Regions from separate parts of the Erwinia wuhanensis genome, predicted to be linked through region 2. Evidence: predicted binding sites of a transcription regulator. Region 2 holds the regulator's gene; each other region holds the start of a gene.
The links. Region 2 encodes Fur, which represses iron uptake genes when iron is present. Its sites were predicted from a motif close to ATAATAATGAGAACNACTATCAA; they were not measured.
Positions count from the first base shown of each region.

Region 1: fepB (Fe2+-enterobactin ABC transporter substrate-binding protein) is a predicted target of Fur. The motif match lies at 3,697-3,719, and genes of this name have one in related genera.
Region 3: fhuE (ferric-rhodotorulic acid/ferric-coprogen receptor FhuE) is a predicted target of Fur. The motif match lies at 2,488-2,510, and genes of this name have one in related genera.

Region 1 covers NZ_JAUJUH010000003.1:75,524-81,152, reverse strand. Annotated here, with positions in the region: gene dacB (serine-type D-Ala-D-Ala carboxypeptidase) at 1-117, shown strand, start outside; gene QZH36_RS08150 (TonB-dependent siderophore receptor) at 151-2,415, opposite strand; gene fepB (Fe2+-enterobactin ABC transporter substrate-binding protein) at 2,672-3,637, opposite strand; gene cgtA (Obg family GTPase CgtA) at 3,847-5,025, opposite strand; gene rpmA (50S ribosomal protein L27) at 5,307-5,564, opposite strand; gene rplU (50S ribosomal protein L21) at 5,580-5,629, opposite strand, start outside.
Region 2 covers NZ_JAUJUH010000002.1:401,079-406,707, reverse strand. Annotated here, with positions in the region: gene QZH36_RS06360 (beta-N-acetylhexosaminidase) at 1-1,956, shown strand, start outside; gene fur (ferric iron uptake transcriptional regulator) at 2,015-2,458, opposite strand; gene fldA (flavodoxin FldA) at 2,807-3,337, opposite strand; gene ybfE (LexA regulated protein) at 3,479-3,760, opposite strand; gene ybfF (esterase) at 3,906-4,670, opposite strand; gene seqA (replication initiation negative regulator SeqA) at 4,907-5,461, shown strand; gene pgm (phosphoglucomutase (alpha-D-glucose-1,6-bisphosphate-dependent)) at 5,486-5,629, shown strand, end outside.
Region 3 covers NZ_JAUJUH010000001.1:396,621-402,249, reverse strand. Annotated here, with positions in the region: gene fhuE (ferric-rhodotorulic acid/ferric-coprogen receptor FhuE) at 175-2,367, opposite strand; gene QZH36_RS01800 (CynX/NimT family MFS transporter) at 2,728-3,915, shown strand; gene QZH36_RS01795 (hypothetical protein) at 4,291-4,746, shown strand; gene ahr (NADPH-dependent aldehyde reductase Ahr) at 4,839-5,629, opposite strand, start outside.

The sequences.
Region 1 (5,629 bases), on a different contig from region 2:
GCCTTTGTGCAATATCTTTCGGGCTATGCGGTGCCGCCGCAGAATTTCAAGCAGCGTCGCATTCCGCTGGTTCGCTTTGAAAGCCGCCTTTATAAAGATATTTATCAGAATTACTAAGATTAAGGGCGGGATTATCTCCCGCCCTTTTTATCAAAAATGCGTATTCAGACTCATATAATAAGTCCTGCCTGACTCGTTAAAGGTATTGGCGCCTGCGCCATACATATAGGCGCCGGTCGTCGAATTACCTGTGGTTTGCGCATTGCCTTCGCGGAAGTGACGCTTATCAAACAGGTTATCGATACCGACGGTCACGCTGGCGTACTTATTCACATCATAGGTGCCGCTAAGTCCCAAAATGGAATACGGGCTGACCGTGGATTTTTCTGTTCCGCTTACCGCTTCTCCCTTGTAGTTATACTTCTTCGGCGTCTGCCGACCGTACCAGGTAAAGGTGGTTTGCAGCGACAGATCCTGCGTCGCCTGCCAGGAGAGCGTCGAATTCAGCGTATATTCCGGGATAACAGACAGGCGATCGCCCGTGGTTTTGTTTTTGCTTTGCAGCATATAGGTCAGGTTATTGTTCCAGCTGATGGCTTCCGTCACCGGCAGGTTCACCGTTCCTTCCAGCCCTTCCACCACGGCTTTTGGCACGTTTTCCCATTTGTAGATGTCGGTGCTGCCGGTAGAGCCTGTCGGCACGTAACCCGATTCGATCTTGTCGCGGTAGTCGTTGCGGAACCAGGTCAAACCGGCCTGATAGCCCTCATGCTTATACTCCACGCCCACTTCTTTATTGATGCTGGTTTCGGCTTTAAGGTCGTCGTTACCCATCAGGTAGCAGGCGCCAGCGCTGTCGGCACAGCCCTGACCACGGCTGTAAAGCACGTAGTTCGGGTTGGTTTGGTAGAGGCTCGGCGCTTTATAGGCTCTGGCGATCCCCAGCTTCAGCGTAAAGTCGTCCGCCAGGATCTGCGAAAGATTCAGCGACGGGCTCCAGTTATTGCCGACGATGCTGTGATGATCGAAGCGCAGCCCCGGCACCAGCGTGGTGCTGTCGGTCAGTTCCATATTGTCTTCCGCAAACAGCGAGAAGATTTCTGCCGAGGAGTAAGGGCTGCGGTTGCTGCTGCTGATGCCGTCGATAGCGCCGCCAGAGAGCGCCTGAGTATTAGAGGCGCCATCCTTCATATGCTGCTGGTTCCATTCGGCGCCAAACGTCGCGGTCTGGTTAACCAGAAACTCAAAGGGCACGCTGACTTCGCTGTGCAGCAGCACGTCGTTGAGCTCGATAGTGGAGAACCCGCTGTCTGAGAAGATCCCTTCCGTACCGCCTGCCAGTCCTTCGTTCATCCGCGAGTTGCGCGTATTCTCATACTGAGCATAGCTGCGCGTGCTGACGCCATTATCCCAGACGCCGGTCCAGGTGACCGCATAGTCCTGACGATAAAGGCGGTTGGTTTCGTCGCCGTATTTGCTCTGCACCAGCGCGCTGGTATTGGTGTTTTGGGTATCGCCTGCATAGAGATTACCCTGACGGCTGTAGCCCGCGCTGAACTCCAGGTTCTGATTGGTCGCAAACTCCCAGCGCAGCTTACCGTGTATATCTTTATTCACCACGCCTTCGCGTCCCGCCGGAACGGTATCGGCATAGGTGCCGGTGCGCAGCGACTGATGACCTTCGTTAATAAACTGCGCGTCCGCCTGCGTCTTGCTCAGGTTGCCCCACAGCGAGAAGCTGACATCATCGCCCATCGGGCCGCTCAAAGAGAAGTTAGAGCGTTTGGTGGAGCCTTCGGATTTATGCTCCGGCATATTCAGGTAGGTGTTCCAGCTGCCGTGCCACTCGTTGCCGGTCTGTTTGGTGATGATATTCACCACGCCGCCCGCCGCGCCGTTGCCATAGCGTGCCGCCGCCGGGCCGCGGATCACTTCGATATGGTCAACCATTTCCGGCGGCACCCAGTTGGTATCGCCACGCGTGTCGCGTTCGCCGCGCCAGCCCAGACGTACCGAGTTGCGGCTGGCGACCGGCATTCCGTCGATCAGGATCAGCGTATTTTCTGGCCCCATACCGCGAATGTCGATCTGACGATTATTGCCGCGCTGGCCGCTGGTGGAGTTGCCGGTAAGGTTAACGCCCGGCATGGTACGGATGATTTCAGAAAGATCGCGTGAAGGCGGACGTTTTTTGATTTCCTCGGCGGTGATGGTGGATACGCCCGGCGCCTGCAAGTTCTGCTGCTCCGCCGTGACCATCAGGGTGCCGCCTTCCGCATCGACATGTCCGCCGGAGGCCGCCGCCGCGGGCGCCCCTGCTTCAGCGTTAGTTTGGGTGCTATCGTCCGCCGTTGCGCCTGCCATTGCGCCCAGGCCAAGCAAAATTGCCAGTGAGAGTCTTGATAATGTGTTCAACGTTCTCATTCCCTGTAGATCCGCCTCCGCCAGTCTCTACAGAGGCAAGTAGATAAATAAACAGGCGTTGCTGTCCGCCCACGCCTGGTTTGCGGTACGCACGGGCGTCTCTGACCAGGCGGCCATACATTATTTCAAATGCAAACAATTATCAATTCGATTGTTTGTCGTATTCTTATTAGCGTGATGATTTTGTGAGCAGGCAGGAAAACGCAGCGGAGAGCGGATGCCTTCGCGGACGCGAAGGCATGAAAAACTATTTGCCGGAAAACAGCTGTTCCAGGCGGGTCAGGACATTGTTGGCGCTGTAGTAGTCCAGCCGGAAGCTGTCTTCGCCCAGCGCATAAACCTGCCTGTTTTTTACCGCCGGGGAGTTGGCGACCAGCGGCTCGGCCAGCAGCGCCGCCTGCTCTTTATCACCTGCGGCAAACATCAGCACGGACCGCCCCGTCAGGCCGGTGACCAGATTTTCTCCGCTTATGGGAATAATATCACGACGCTTAAGGCGCTGGCTGGCCTGGCGTACCACGGCCGTCGGCTCAGCCAGGGTAAAGCCCAGCGATCCCAGTAGTTTTCCCTGGGCAGATTCCGGCGTCCAGAGATTGACCAGATGGATATGAGGATTATAAACCAGCGCGGAGACGGGCTGCGGCGGCAGTTGCAGCTTCGCTTTGACCTCTTTCTCCCGCTGCGCGTAGCGTTGAATCGATGCCTCCGCCTCGGTTTCTTTGCCTGTGGCCTGCGCCAGCACGCGCTCTACTTCCTGCCAGCTTTTATCGTCGTAGTTAACGACCAGCGTCGGCGCCAGCGCGGCCAGACGATCGTAAAACGGCAGCGCGGAGTCGTTCCCCGTCGCGCTGACGATAATCAGATCCGGATTTTCTGCGGCAATCGCTTCAAGGTTAGGTTCGCCGCTGTAAAGGCGCTTAACGCCCTTCGCCGCCGCCACGTTCCCCCACTGACGGAAAAATCCCTGGCCGTCGGCGATACGATGGCCTGGCATGGTGGCACCGCTGGCGATAACCGGCGCGTCTATCGCCAGCAGCGAGCCGGTCAGCGTCACGCTGGTAGAGACAATCCGTTCAGGCTGCTTCTTTAGCACCATTTCGCCCTTAACGCTGGTGATATGCCGTGGCCAGCCTTCTTCGGCACGCGCTGCACCGCTCGACAGCAGCGAGAGAGCAAAAATTATCAGGGGAAACATTCGGATGGGAGTACGCATGGATCAACTCATTCAGACGGGGCAAAGCGCGGGGCTTCGCGAAGGATCGGATAGAGCAGATGATAATGATTATCTTTATTAGCGGGAAGAAATAATTACTGCTGCGAAGGTCAACGCTCATGAAGCTGGGTTCCTGCTCAGTGAGACTGCCATCGGTACTCCGTGCGGTTCCCATAACAGAAAGGGCGCCAATTGGCGCCCTTCAGGGATTAACGCTGGTAGATGATTTCGACGCCTTCGTCGTCTTCGTCATCCCAGTCGTCGTCCCAGTCATCGTCTTCTTCTACCGCCGTTTCAGCTTCTTCCAGCTGCTGGCGATGATAGTCGTCCCACATGAACTCCACTTTTTCCGGCTGCTTCTCTTCCACTTCCGCCTCTTTTGGATTGGCGTTCAGGAAGGACATCACGTCCCAGCAAAGCGGCGTTACGCCAACGCGGTTGGCGGCAGAAATCAGATAGTATTTATCCGTCCAGCCCAGCGCATCGGCAATGGATTTCGCACGGGATTCCGCTTCTTCCTGATCCAGCAGGTCGACCTTGTTGAAAACCAGCCAGCGAGGCTTATTAAAAAGCTTCTCGCTGTATTTTTCCAGCTCGCCCAGAATGATGCGGGCGTTTTCTACCGGATCGGTTTCATCAATTGGCGCCAGGTCGATGGTGTGCAGCAGCACGCGGCAGCGCTCAAGGTGCTTAAGGAAACGAATACCCAGACCTGCGCCGTCAGAAGCGCCTTCAATCAGGCCCGGAATGTCGGCGATCACAAAGCTTTGCTCGCTGTCCATACGCACCACGCCCAGGCTAGGTACCAGGGTGGTAAACGGATAGTCGGCTACTTTAGGCTTCGCGGCGGAAACGGCGCGGATAAAGGTGGATTTACCCGCGTTCGGCAGGCCCAGCATTCCGACGTCGGCCAGCAGCATCAGCTCCAGCTGCAGATCGCGCTTCTCGCCCGGCGTTCCCATAGTTTTCTGACGAGGCGTACGGTTAACGGAAGATTTAAAGCGGGTGTTCCCCAGGCCGTGCCAGCCGCCTTTCGCGACCATTTGCAGCTGACCGTGCTTCATCATATCGCCCAGCGTTTCGCCAGTGCCCTGATCGATGATACGGGTGCCGACCGGCACTTTAATAATAATGTCTTTACCGCGTTTACCGGTGCAGTCGCGGCTCTGACCGTTCTGCCCGCGCTCGGCACGGAAAGATTTTTCAAAGCGATAATCGATAAGGGTGTTCAGGTTCTCGTCGGCCTGCATATAGACGTCGCCGCCATCACCACCATCGCCGCCGTCCGGGCCGCCTCTGGGAATATATTTCTCACGACGGAAACTGACGCAGCCATTGCCGCCATCACCCGCAGCAACGAGGATCGTCGCTTCATCAACAAACTTCATGTTACTTCTCCGTAAATCATTTGCCCGCTGCTGGCAGGATGATCCGTCGTGGCTCGCAGGCCTTATGACGGCTGTCCGGGGGCGCAGCCCTCGCGTCATTTCCAGACAGGGGATCCGCCTTAAGACATCATGCAGCTGAATACAAAGTGTACAGCAAAGGGTTTTACTGGCAACCTGATTGGCGCGCCAGATGCAGAATGTAAAAAGCCCCGCAATCATAGCGGGGCTTTTTGATTCGCTGCTGAAAGCGGTATCAGGTACCGCCTTCAGGCACGAAAACCTTACTCAGCAACGATGCTGATGTATTTACGGTTGTTCGGGCCTTTCACTTCAAACAGGACCTTGCCGTTTGCCGTAGCAAACAGGGTGTGGTCACGGCCGCAGCCTACGTTGGTGCCCGCGTGGAATTTGGTGCCACGCTGACGAACGATGATGCTACCTGCCAGAACGCTTTCGCCACCGAAACGCTTAACGCCCAGGCGTTTTGCGTTGGAATCGCGGCCATTTCGAGTGGAACCGCCAGCCTTTTTATGTGCCATTTGTCAGATCTCCTCTTAGGCGCTGATGCCAGTGATCTTCACATCAGTGAACCACTGACGGTGAC
Region 2 (5,629 bases):
TTCGAGCTGACCGGGCTTAACGCCGATTCTGCAGAAGCGGTAAGGGATCGTTTTGCGCTGCTGAGTCTGGCAGAAAATGGGCAGGGCTACGTGATTAAAAGCAGGCTTGCACCCGCCGCTTTCACGGGCAACGAGGCGGTTTCCGGCGCCTACAGGCTGAGCGTCCGCGCGCAGGAAGCGCAGGTAGAAGGTTTTGACGAGGCGGGCATCTACTACGGCATGATGTCCATCCTGTCGCTGCTGCCGGCCAGCGGCGAACAAAAGATCGCTACCCTGGACGTCACCGATGCGCCCCGCATGGCCTATCGCGGTATTTTTCTCGATATCGGCCGTAACTTCCACAGCAAAGAGGCGGTGCTGCGCCTGCTGGATCAGATGGCGGCGGTTAAACTCAATAAATTCCATTTTCATCTGAGCGATGATGAAGGCTGGCGTATTGAGATCCCCGGCCTGCCGGAGCTGACTGATATTGGTGCCAGACGCTGCCACGATCTGACGGAGCAGCGCTGTCTGCTGCCGCAGCTGGGATCCGGGCCTTTCGCCGACGCGCAGGGCAATGGCTATCTGACCCGCGACGACTACATTGCTATCCTGCGCTATGCCAAAGCGCGCGGCATCGAAGTCATCCCGGAAATCGATATGCCTGCTCATGCCAGGGCGGCGGTGATTTCTATGGAAGCCCGCTACAACCGGCTGATGAAAGAGGGTAAGACCAAAGAGGCAAACGAGTATCGCCTGGTCGATCCAACCGATACTTCGAACACCACCTCCGTACAGTTTTACGATCGCACCAGCTATCTGAATCCCTGCCTGGATTCCTCCATGCGTTTTGTTGATAAGGTGATTAGTGAAATTCAGGCGATGCATCAGGCGGCAGGCGCGCCGTTAACCACCTGGCACTTTGGCGGCGACGAGGCGAAAAACATCCGCCTGGGCGTTGGCTATACCGATGCGGCCAGTCCCGAAGCAGGCAAGGGCAGGGTCGATTTGAGCAAGGAAGATAAACCCTGGGCGAAATCGCAGGTTTGTCAGGCGTTGGTGAAATCGGGCAAGGTCGCGGATATGGATCATCTGCCCAGCTACTTTGGCAAAAAGGTCAGCGAGCGGGTAAACGCGCACGGTATTGAAAAGATGCAGGCGTGGCAGGATGGCCTGAAGGATGCGAAGAGCGCTAAAGACTTTGCGACCAGGCGCATCGGCGTTAATTTCTGGGACACGCTTTTCTGGGGCGGCTTTGACACCGTTAACGACTGGGCTAACAAAGGCTACGAAGTCACCGTCTCCAACCCGGACTATCTCTATATGGATTTCCCTTATGAGGTCAATCCGCTGGAAAGAGGCTATTACTGGGGCACCCGCTTCAACGACGAGCGCAAAATGTTCAGCTTCGCGCCGGACAATATGCCGCAGAATGCAGAGACATCGGTGGATCGCGACGGTAACTTCTTTGATGCTAAATCCGATAAGCCCTGGCCGGGCGTGTATGGGATTTCAGCCCAGCTCTGGAGCGAAACCGTACGTACCGACGAGCAGATGGAATGGATGATTTTCCCACGCGCGCTGGCCGTGGCGGAGCGCGGCTGGCATCGTGCTGCCTGGGAGCAGACTTACCAGGCCGGACGTGAGTATAAAGGCGGCCAAACGCGGCATGTCGATCGGGCGGCGTTGAATAAGGACTGGCAGCGTTATGCAAACCTGCTGGGCCAGCGCGAGCTGCCGAAAATGGATAAAGCCGGGATCCACTATCGTCTGCCGCAGCCGGGCGCACGTCTTGTCGCGGGCAAGCTGGCAGCCAATATCGCCCTGCCGGGCGTGGCTATTGACTACTCGCTGGACGGTGGCAACAGCTGGCAGCGCTATCATGACAGCGCCCGTCCGTCGGTTTCCGGCGAGGTGTTGATCCGCGCCGTCAGTAGCGACGGCAAGCGCTTCAGCCGCGTGGAAAGCCTGAAATAGGCGGGGCGCAGGCAAAAAAAAAACCGGCGAGCGATCGCCGGTTTTTTATTGAAATCGATTACTTATCGTGCAGCGTGTCGTCTTCACGGCAGTCGCCGGTGGCGCAGTGGCCGTAAAGATAGAGGCTGTGGTTGCTGAGTTTGATACCGTGCTTCGTCGCAATATCACGCTGGCGGGATTCAATAGACTCGTCGCTGAATTCGATTACTTTGCCGCAGTCCAGGCAGATCAGGTGATCGTGATGCTGCTGCTGGGTCAGTTCAAACACGGACTTGCCGCCTTCGAAGTTATGACGGGTCACGATCCCCGCATCGTCAAACTGGTTCAGAACGCGGTAAACCGTCGCCAGGCCAATCTCTTCGCCCATGTCGATCAGGCGTTTATACAAATCTTCCGCACTGACGTGATGGCACTCTGGTTCCTGAAGCACTTCCAGAATTTTCAGTCGAGGAAGCGTGACTTTCAGGCCGGCCTTCTTTAATGCGGTGTTATTGTCAGTCATGCGGATATTGTCCTGTTACTTTGCTGGTCACTAAGTGGCTGAGAAGCCGTGAGCATCGGTCGACGCAAAAGCTGAGCGTCTCATTATAGAACCGATGCCTTGAAGAAACCACAGCGGAGATGCAAAACCATCAGGGGATGTAAGGATAAGAAGTCGTTACGTCCGGAAAAGCAAGCACCCATTTACGCTGGGTTGTCAGTTCGCTCTGCCTGGTTTTCGGCGCCGCAGAAGCGGAGGCGGAGCAGTGCTATTCTACCGTTTTGACGGTAAAAGTTACAAATATGTATCTATCACTTCTATAGGAAAAACCATTGGCCCGCTGTGGATTCGTACAGCGGGCCAATGCTATCACGCTTCGAGAATATCCTGGAGCTGAAGCTCGTCAGAAATCTGTTTGACCCACTTTTCAACGCGTTCGTTGGTCAGCTCCGGCTGGCGATCTTCATCAATGGCCAGGCCAAGGAAATGGGTATCGTCCGCCAGGCCTTTAGAGGCCTCGAAATCATAGCCTTCTGTCGGCCAGTGGCCGACGATCACCGCGCCGTTAGGCTCGATAATGTCGCGAATGGTGCCCATCGCGTCGCAGAAATATTCCGCGTAATCTTCCTGATCGCCGCAGCCAAACAGCGCGACCAGCTTGCCGTTGAAGTCGATCTCTTCCAGCGTAGGGAAGAAATCATCCCAGTCGCACTGCGCTTCACCGTAGTACCAGGTCGGGATGCCCAGCAGCAAAATATCAAAGGCTTCAAGGTCTTCTTTGCTGCTTTTAGCGATATCATGAACTTCAGCCACCTCTTTACCGAGCTGCTTCTGGATCATTTTTGCAATGTTTTCCGTATTGCCCGTATCGCTGCCAAAGAAAATGCCTACGATTGCCATGAGTTTAATAACCTCTTGAAACTTAATGATATGCGGCGGCTAGCCTGAAAATGTTAAGGGCAATAATAGCAGACAGCAACAGGGGGATAAACGGCTAATCCGCCTGCATTTGTCGCTTTGTGCTTTACCGTAGCGCGTGCTTCAGCGCTCAGGCCTGGCTAACTGCGCCATGACCATCTCTTCTATCAGTTCGCTGCGGCTCATATTACGCTGCTCGGCGAGCTGGTTCAGGGCGTCAACTGCGTCACTGTTCATTTTCAGTTCTACGCGCTTCAGCCCGCGCACTTTATCACGCTTAAGCTGGTTGCGTTTGTTAATGCGCAACTGCTCATCACGTGCCAGTGGATTGGTTTTGGGTCGTCCCGGTCGACGCTCGTCTGCGAACAGATCGATCGTGGTGCGGTCCGTGTTTTCTTTTGCCATAGAATCGTGATACTGAAGGCTGGAGTTCTGATGGATTGAGCCGTTAGCGTTTGCGGCCGGTGCCGTCGACAAATTTTAGCGCGCCATCATACCCCAGCGAAAGTCGCGACGACAATTATTTAGCCTTTTACTGAAACATTTGTTTTCACAGGGCAAAAAAACGGCGGATGGCGCGCAAAACGGCATCAGGTTTCTCGGCATGCGCCCAGTGACCCGCGCCGGTAATCACGTGGGCGCGGGCGGCAGGGAACTGGGCCAGCAGCGCGTCACGATACGCTTCCTGTAGATAAGGCGAATGTTCGCCCCGAATAAACAGCGTGGGATGTGGCCAGGCGGGCAGCGTTTCCCAGCCGATAATCCGATCGTAGTGCTGCCAGAGCGCCGGCACGTTGAAACGCCATTCGCCGTCCTGAAACGATTTAAGCAGAAACTGAATGACGCCTTCTTCCTCTATGGTCTGACGCATCAGCGCGGCGGCTTCGCTCCGGCGGGTAATGCCCGCTTCGCTGACGGCGGCCAGCGCGGCGAAAATCGCGTCGTGATGGCGTTCCCGGTAGGCCACCGGCGCAATATCGATAACCACCAGCTGCCCGACGCGTTCCGGGGCAAGGGAAGCCAGCGTCATGGCGATTTTCCCGCCCATGGAATGGCCTATAATATCAAACCGGTCGGCATCAAGCTCATCCAGCGTTTCCAGCACGTCGCGCGCCATTGCGGCATAGCTTATTTCATCCGACCTCGGCGAAAGGCCATGATTTCGGACGTCCACCTGAATAATGCGGCGATCCGCTTTCAGGTCGCGCGCCAGCACCCCAAGGTTATCCAGGTTGCCGAAAAGGCCGTGAATAAGCACCACGGGCGCGTCAGAAACGGTCGTTTGTTCAGATTGCAGGCGGAAATTCAATTTCATGGCAAACTTCTTACGGAGGAAACGAGGGGTTAGGTTATCATAAAACAGCGATTTTCTGCCGCCGCGACAGACCCGATCTTTTTACGGCATATTCCGACTTTTGTCCGCAATTGGGGCTGGCGCTACAACCCGGCAGGATTTAACTTTATAATCCTCGTGTTAGAGCTGGTCCGTCCGCGCCTGGGTAAAACAGGTCGCTAACCGGCTCTTATCAGCAATAATCGTACTGGATCAAGATGAAAACTATTGAAGTCGACGAAGAGCTCTACCGTTATATCGCCAGCCACACTCAGCATATTGGTGAAAGCGCCTCCGACATTTTACGTCGTATGCTGAAATTTTCTGCTGGTCAGGCAGCGCCGAAGGCACCTGCTGTTACGGCTGCGCCCGCGCCTGTCGCCAGCGTACAGGAAACCGTGGTGAAAGAGACGTCTCGCCCGCAGGATCGCGTTCGCGCCGTGCGCGAGCTGCTGCTGTCGGACGAGTATGCGGAGCAGAAAAAAGCGGTAAACCGTTTTATGCTGATCCTGTCGACTTTATACAATCTGGATCCCAAAGCATTTGCCGCGGCGACCGAGTCACTGCATGGTCGTACGCGCGTCTACTTTGCAGGCAATCAGCAAACCCTGGTACAGAACGGCACCCATACCAAGCCGCAGCATATTCCCGGCACGCCGTATTGGGTGATCACCAACACCAACACAGGCCGTAAACGCAGCATGATTGAACATATCATGTCGTCCATGCAGTTCCCGACGGAACTGGCGGACAAGGTTTGCGGCACACTCTAAACACAGCGTCAGGGAGAAGCGCCAATGGCCAGTCACCCCCGTGCCGGGCAGCCAGCACAGCAGAGCGATTTGATTAACGTTGCACAATTGACCTCGCAGTATTACGTCCTGCAGCCGGAAACAGGCAACGCGGAACACGCGGTGAAATTCGGCACGTCCGGCCATCGC
Region 3 (5,629 bases), on a different contig from region 2:
GGTTCTTCCCAAGATCCTTTGTGGCTTGGTGGTCAATTTTTAGTCTTAACGTACAATAATTTTCGATATCCAAACTGACCCCCTTATGACCATCGAGTATAAAGAGAAAGATCCCCGCATTGATTTACCGGCAAAAAAATAGCTCCCGCAGGAGCTATCTTTATCTGTGCCGCATCAGAACTTATAGCTGGCCGTTAATGAGAAATTACGCGGTTCGCCGTAAACGATATATTGGTTCACGCTGGTGTCATATTCTTTATCAAACAGGTTATTGATATTGGCCTGTAGCGTCAGCTGCTTAGTCACCTCATAGCGGCTGAACAGGTTCACCAGCGCATAGCTGCCCTGCTCCGCGTGCCAGGTGCCGTTGCCTTCCGGCGCGGGCACATCCTGCCAGACGTGCGTCTGCCAGTTTACGCCGCCGCCGACCGTCAGCGCCTGGAGCGACGGCAGACGATAGCTGGTGAACAGCTTCAGCGACGTGCGCGGCAGCTGAGGGTTAACCGCTTCGTCTTCGCTGTCTTCCGCTACATAACGGGTACCGCCCACGGTCATTTGCCAGTTATCGGTCAGCGCGCCGTTCACTTCAAATTCAATCCCGCGGCTCACGGTGCCCGATTTGCCTACGTAGGCGGTATCGGTCGATCCGGCAATGATCTGTCCGGTGCTCTGGGCTACGTTGTCCTGTTCGATGCGGAACACCGACAGCGAGGTCGTGAGGCGGCTGTTCATCCAGTCAGACTTCAGGCCTGCCTCGTAGTTTTTACCAACCACCGGCGACAGGTAGCTGCCGTTGATATCACGATAGGTCTGCGGCTGGAATACCGAGGTATAGCTGCCGTAGGCTGACCAGTTTTCGTTGATGTCATACACCAGGCCGCCGTACGGCGTGATATTGTTTTTCTCCATATCCTGGGTCAGCGTATTGGTGCTCCAGCGCGTATAGCGCGCGCCGAGGATCAAATGCAGCGGATCGGCCAGGGTAATACGGGTTGCCATATAGGCGGATTTCTGACGCGTCACGTCTTCCTGCGCGAGCGTTCGCTCGCTCCATTCTGTTTCCGGGTATTGGCCGTTATAGCTGTTGAAATCGCCCAGCATCTCTGAGGAAATGTTGTCAAAAGCGCTGTAATAAGTGTTCTTCTGCTTGCTGTAGCTGATGCCCGTCATCAGCTCGTGCTGGCGACCAAACAGCTCATAAGGGCCGCTGGCGAAGGTATCGACCGAGTCGACCTTGCGTTTACCGGTGTTATAACCGGTGCCGCCTACGACCGGATAATCCGCATAGGAAGAGACGCCCGCGCCGGTGTTCTTATCGAAGAAACCGTCGATATAGAGCTGACGGCTGTCAAGGAAGGTTTCGTTATGGGTGCCGTTTAGCGTCAGCATCCAGCCATTGTCAAAACGCTGCTTCAGGTTAACAAAAACCTTTTTGCTTTCTTTATCGTTATAGGCCCACTCTGGCGCCGTGTTATAGCCGCGACGATAGTCGGTGGGCGATCCATCGCTATGCCAGCGAGGCACGCCGCTCCAGGTTGGGCTGTCCGCGTTGGTTTGCTGGTATTCATAGCCAACGGAAAGCGTGGTGTAATCGGTCAGATCGGCATCCACCACGCCGTAGATAAATTTCTTTTCGGCGCCGTAGCGCTCAACGAAGCTGTTGTTGTCCTGATAACCGGCAACTACACGGCCTCGTACGTTGCCGGATTCGCTCAGCGGCGAAGAGAGATCGGCTACGTAACGCTGCTTGTCCCAGCTGCCGTAAGTGGCGGAAAGCTCGCCCGTCGCGGTTTTGCTGTCCGCATGTTTGCGCACCATATTGACCGCGGCGGAAGGGTTGCCCGCGCCGGTCATCAGGCCGGTTGCGCCACGTACGACTTCGATACGCTCGTACAGTGCCGTATCAGACTGGGCGTCGCCCAGATTCCAGCGCCCTTCAAATACGGTCGGGATGCCATCGACCATATAGTTGTCGATCAGGAAGCCACGCGAGTAATAGGTGCGGCGATCCATATCCGCTACGGACTGCATCACGCCCGTTGTATTGTTCAACACATCGCCCAGCGATTGCAGCTGCTGATCTTCCATGCGCTGCTTGCTGATAATACTGACTGACTGGGGAATATCGCGCGCAATCATCGGCATTTTGGTGCCCGAAGAGGTGACGGGAACGCTGTAATCGGTAGCGGAGGTATCGGTGACATTATCTGACGCGGCGCTCACCGTAAGCGTTTGTTCTGCGGTTTCCGCCGCTGCTGCCTGAGGCATCTGTAACGCCACGGCGACCAGCGCGGCGACGATGGAGTAAGAAGTGGCTACGCCGCCGTGCCGGCGGATTTCCCTGTTAATGTGCTGAGCAAAAAACATCACTACCTCGATCTTGTCATTAACGGCCTGAGCCGTTTAGCCACTGTGATTTTTGTTTTATGGAACGCTTTTACCGACGCTGCTACCCCGGCGATCGCCGAATGATACGGCCATCTACAAATGCGAATGAGAACTATAATTTTTTTTATTTCTTATGTAAAAGACTATTAATGAACTTTTCAGGATTTTGTAAGACGTAAGCCATGACGGGTAAACCGGCTACATAAGGGCATTCTGAAAAGGTTTACAACGGCGCTTTTTAGCCGTTAACATAGCGCCCAGACAGCCGGGCCAGCTCGGTTGCGTAAGCGTTAACGTCAACCAACGCATAATCAGCGGGCCGCGCCTGCTCTTTTTGCGATGTCGATAATGTCCCCAATTTTTACCCGTTCCGGTTTTTTCCTTACTGTTTTACTGCTTACCGCAGCCTGTTTGCGCGCCCCCCTGACGTCGATTGGCCCGGTGCTGGAAGATATTCGCCTGACCTTTAGCCTGACGGCTACCGACGCTGGCCTGCTTAATTTTATTCCGCTGATGATGTTTGCCCTGCTCGCGCCACCTGCAGCGTGGTCAGGCAATCGCTTTGGACTGGAGAAAACGCTGTGGCTCGCGGTCTGGCTGATCTTATCCGGTTCCGCTCTGCGCATTGCCGGCAGCAGCGCTGCGCTATGGCTGGGCACGGCGATCCTGAGCGGTGGTATTGCCGCCGCCAACGTGCTGCTGCCGCCGCTGATTAAGCGTGATTTCGCCCGGCATTCCGCCCGCTATATCGGTCTTTATGCCTGTGTCATGTCGATTACCGCCAGCCTGGCTTCCGGTATCGCGGTGCCGCTGGCATCGTTAACGAATGCGGGCTGGTTTTTTTCGCTGGCCGTTTGGCTGATCCCGGCGGCCATCGCGCTGGCGGCCTGGCTACCGCTGCTGAAACGCGCCCGGCAACGACAAACGACGCGCACACCGCTGGCGGTTTCTACGCTGCGCTCGCCGTGGCGTGCCGCATTAGGCTGGCAGGTTTCGCTGTTTATGGGATTGCAGTCGCTGGCCTTTTACACGCTGATTGCGTGGTTTACGCCCTGGGCTGAGGCGCAAGGATTCAGCCAGTTTGCCGCCGGCTGGCTGCTGTTTCTCTATCAGATTGTGGCAATCGTCGCCAATCTTGCCTGTATGCGGGCGCTGAAACGCCTGGCCGATCAGCGCGCTATCGCCCTGCTGGCTTCGCTGGCAATTTTTACCGGGCTGTGCGGCCTTTATCTGTTCCCTGCCCTGGCCGTGTTTTGGTTGATTATTGCCGGACTGGGCGCGGGCGCCTCTTTGGTGATAAGCCTTTCTCTGTTTGGTCTGCGTTCGGGCGATCATCATCAGGCTTCGCGCTTATCAGGCATGGCACAATGCGTAGGTTACGGTCTGGCCGCGCTGGGCCCGCTGGTTTTCGGCGTGCTGCACGAGCATTTTGACAGCTGGTCGGCCCCGCTGCTGTTTATGATTGCGTTAAGCCTGTTACAGGTGGCGATTGCGCCGCTGGCGGGAAGAAATAAGGTGATAGGTTAAGCCATTTGCCGCTTCGTTCCTGATTCGAAGCGGCACTTTACCCGCAAAAAATGCCTTTCTTACTGATAGTCTGTATCTGATTTAGCTGCGTTTTAGCCTGTATGAATGCGTGTTATCTCTGGAGTTTAGGTATGGAATTATTATCAGTACCTTTAGTATGATGTAACTAAAGTGCGATCATGACTCCCGTTAGCCGGTTTTTATCCATCACGATTATCGGAAAACTGAGATCTTGCCTGCTCAGGCGCGTCAGGTCTTTGTCTGCGCCGGTTAAAAAATGCGATAAGGCACATTTTAAGAAGAGACCTGACTGTTTTCAGACGCGGCCAGGCGCTAAAATAGCGCCTTAAAAGCCGTAGAGGATAGTGAGGTATAATGATCTGTCGTTTCACCCTGGCCGTAGCGATGGCCGCCATAACCCTGACCGGCTGCACCAGCCACAAGAAAGATGAACCGGCCACAACATCGATAACGGCATCGGCTAAAGATTTCTTTAAAGGCCCGGCCGTGGTTTCGGCCGAAGATTTCTCCACGGGGCCAACTCAGGTTGACGTTTCCCACGTCACCAGCCGTACCGATGACGGCTCTGCCGTTTATGTCACAGTGGACGGTAAAGATGCCGGCGCGCTGATCCGCGGTCAGAGCCTGCAACTGCATTTGCCCGCAGGCGAGCACCAGGTTGGCGGCTATGTCCCTACCCTGCTCGGCTTTGGGCGTGTCACTATCCCGGCGGTAAAAGTGACCACCACGCCGGAAAAAGTAAAAAAGGTAGCCTACTCCACCGGCCTGAAGACCCCTGCTTTTACTGAAACGGACGCAGGCCAGGGCTAAGTACACATCATGGTTGTATCCGGCCAGGGCAGGCTAAAAAAAACGGCGACCGCAGGGTCGCCGTTCAGCATATCAGCAGCTAAAAGACCGCATCAGAAATCCGCTTTCAGCACCACACGATAGTTCGCCTTACCGGCGCGCACGTGATCCAGCGCTTCATTGATTTTTGACATCGGGAAATACTCCACGCGCGGCGCGATATCGCGGCGTGACGCCAGCTTCAGCAGCGAGCGCAGCTGGCCCGGAGAACCGGTAGACGAGCCGGTCAACGCTTTATCGCCCATAATTAGCTGGAAAGCGGAGACTTCAAACGGTTTCAGCACGGCGCCCACGGTGTGGAATTTGCCCTGCGGCGCCAGCGCGTCGAAGTAAGGTTTCCAGTCCAGATCCACTGCTACAGTGCTGATAATCAGATCGAAACGGCCCGCCTGGCTTTTCAGCGCTTCCGGATCGCGGCTGTTGATGACCTCGTCAGCGCCCATTTCCAGGATGGACTGCTTTTTATCTGGCGTGGAGCTGAACGCCACCACTTCCGCGCCCATCGCGCGCAGGATCTTGATAGCGATATGGCCCAGGCCACCAATGCCGATGACGCCCACGCGGCTGGTCGCCGTGACGTTGCTCATCAGCAGCGGTTTAAAGACGGTGATGCCGCCGCACAGCAGCGGGCCAGCGGTCGCCGCGTCCAGGTTTTCCGGCAGCGGAATAACCCATTGCCAGTCGGCGCGAAGCTTCTCGGCAAAGCCGCCGTTGTTCAGAATGGTAGGGATTGAACCCTGCTCGCAGTTAACCTGCTCGCCATTGATACAGGCGTCGCAGTGCTGACAGCTTTTCGCCGTCCAGCCAATGCCCACGCGCTGGCCAACGGAAAGCCCTTTGGACT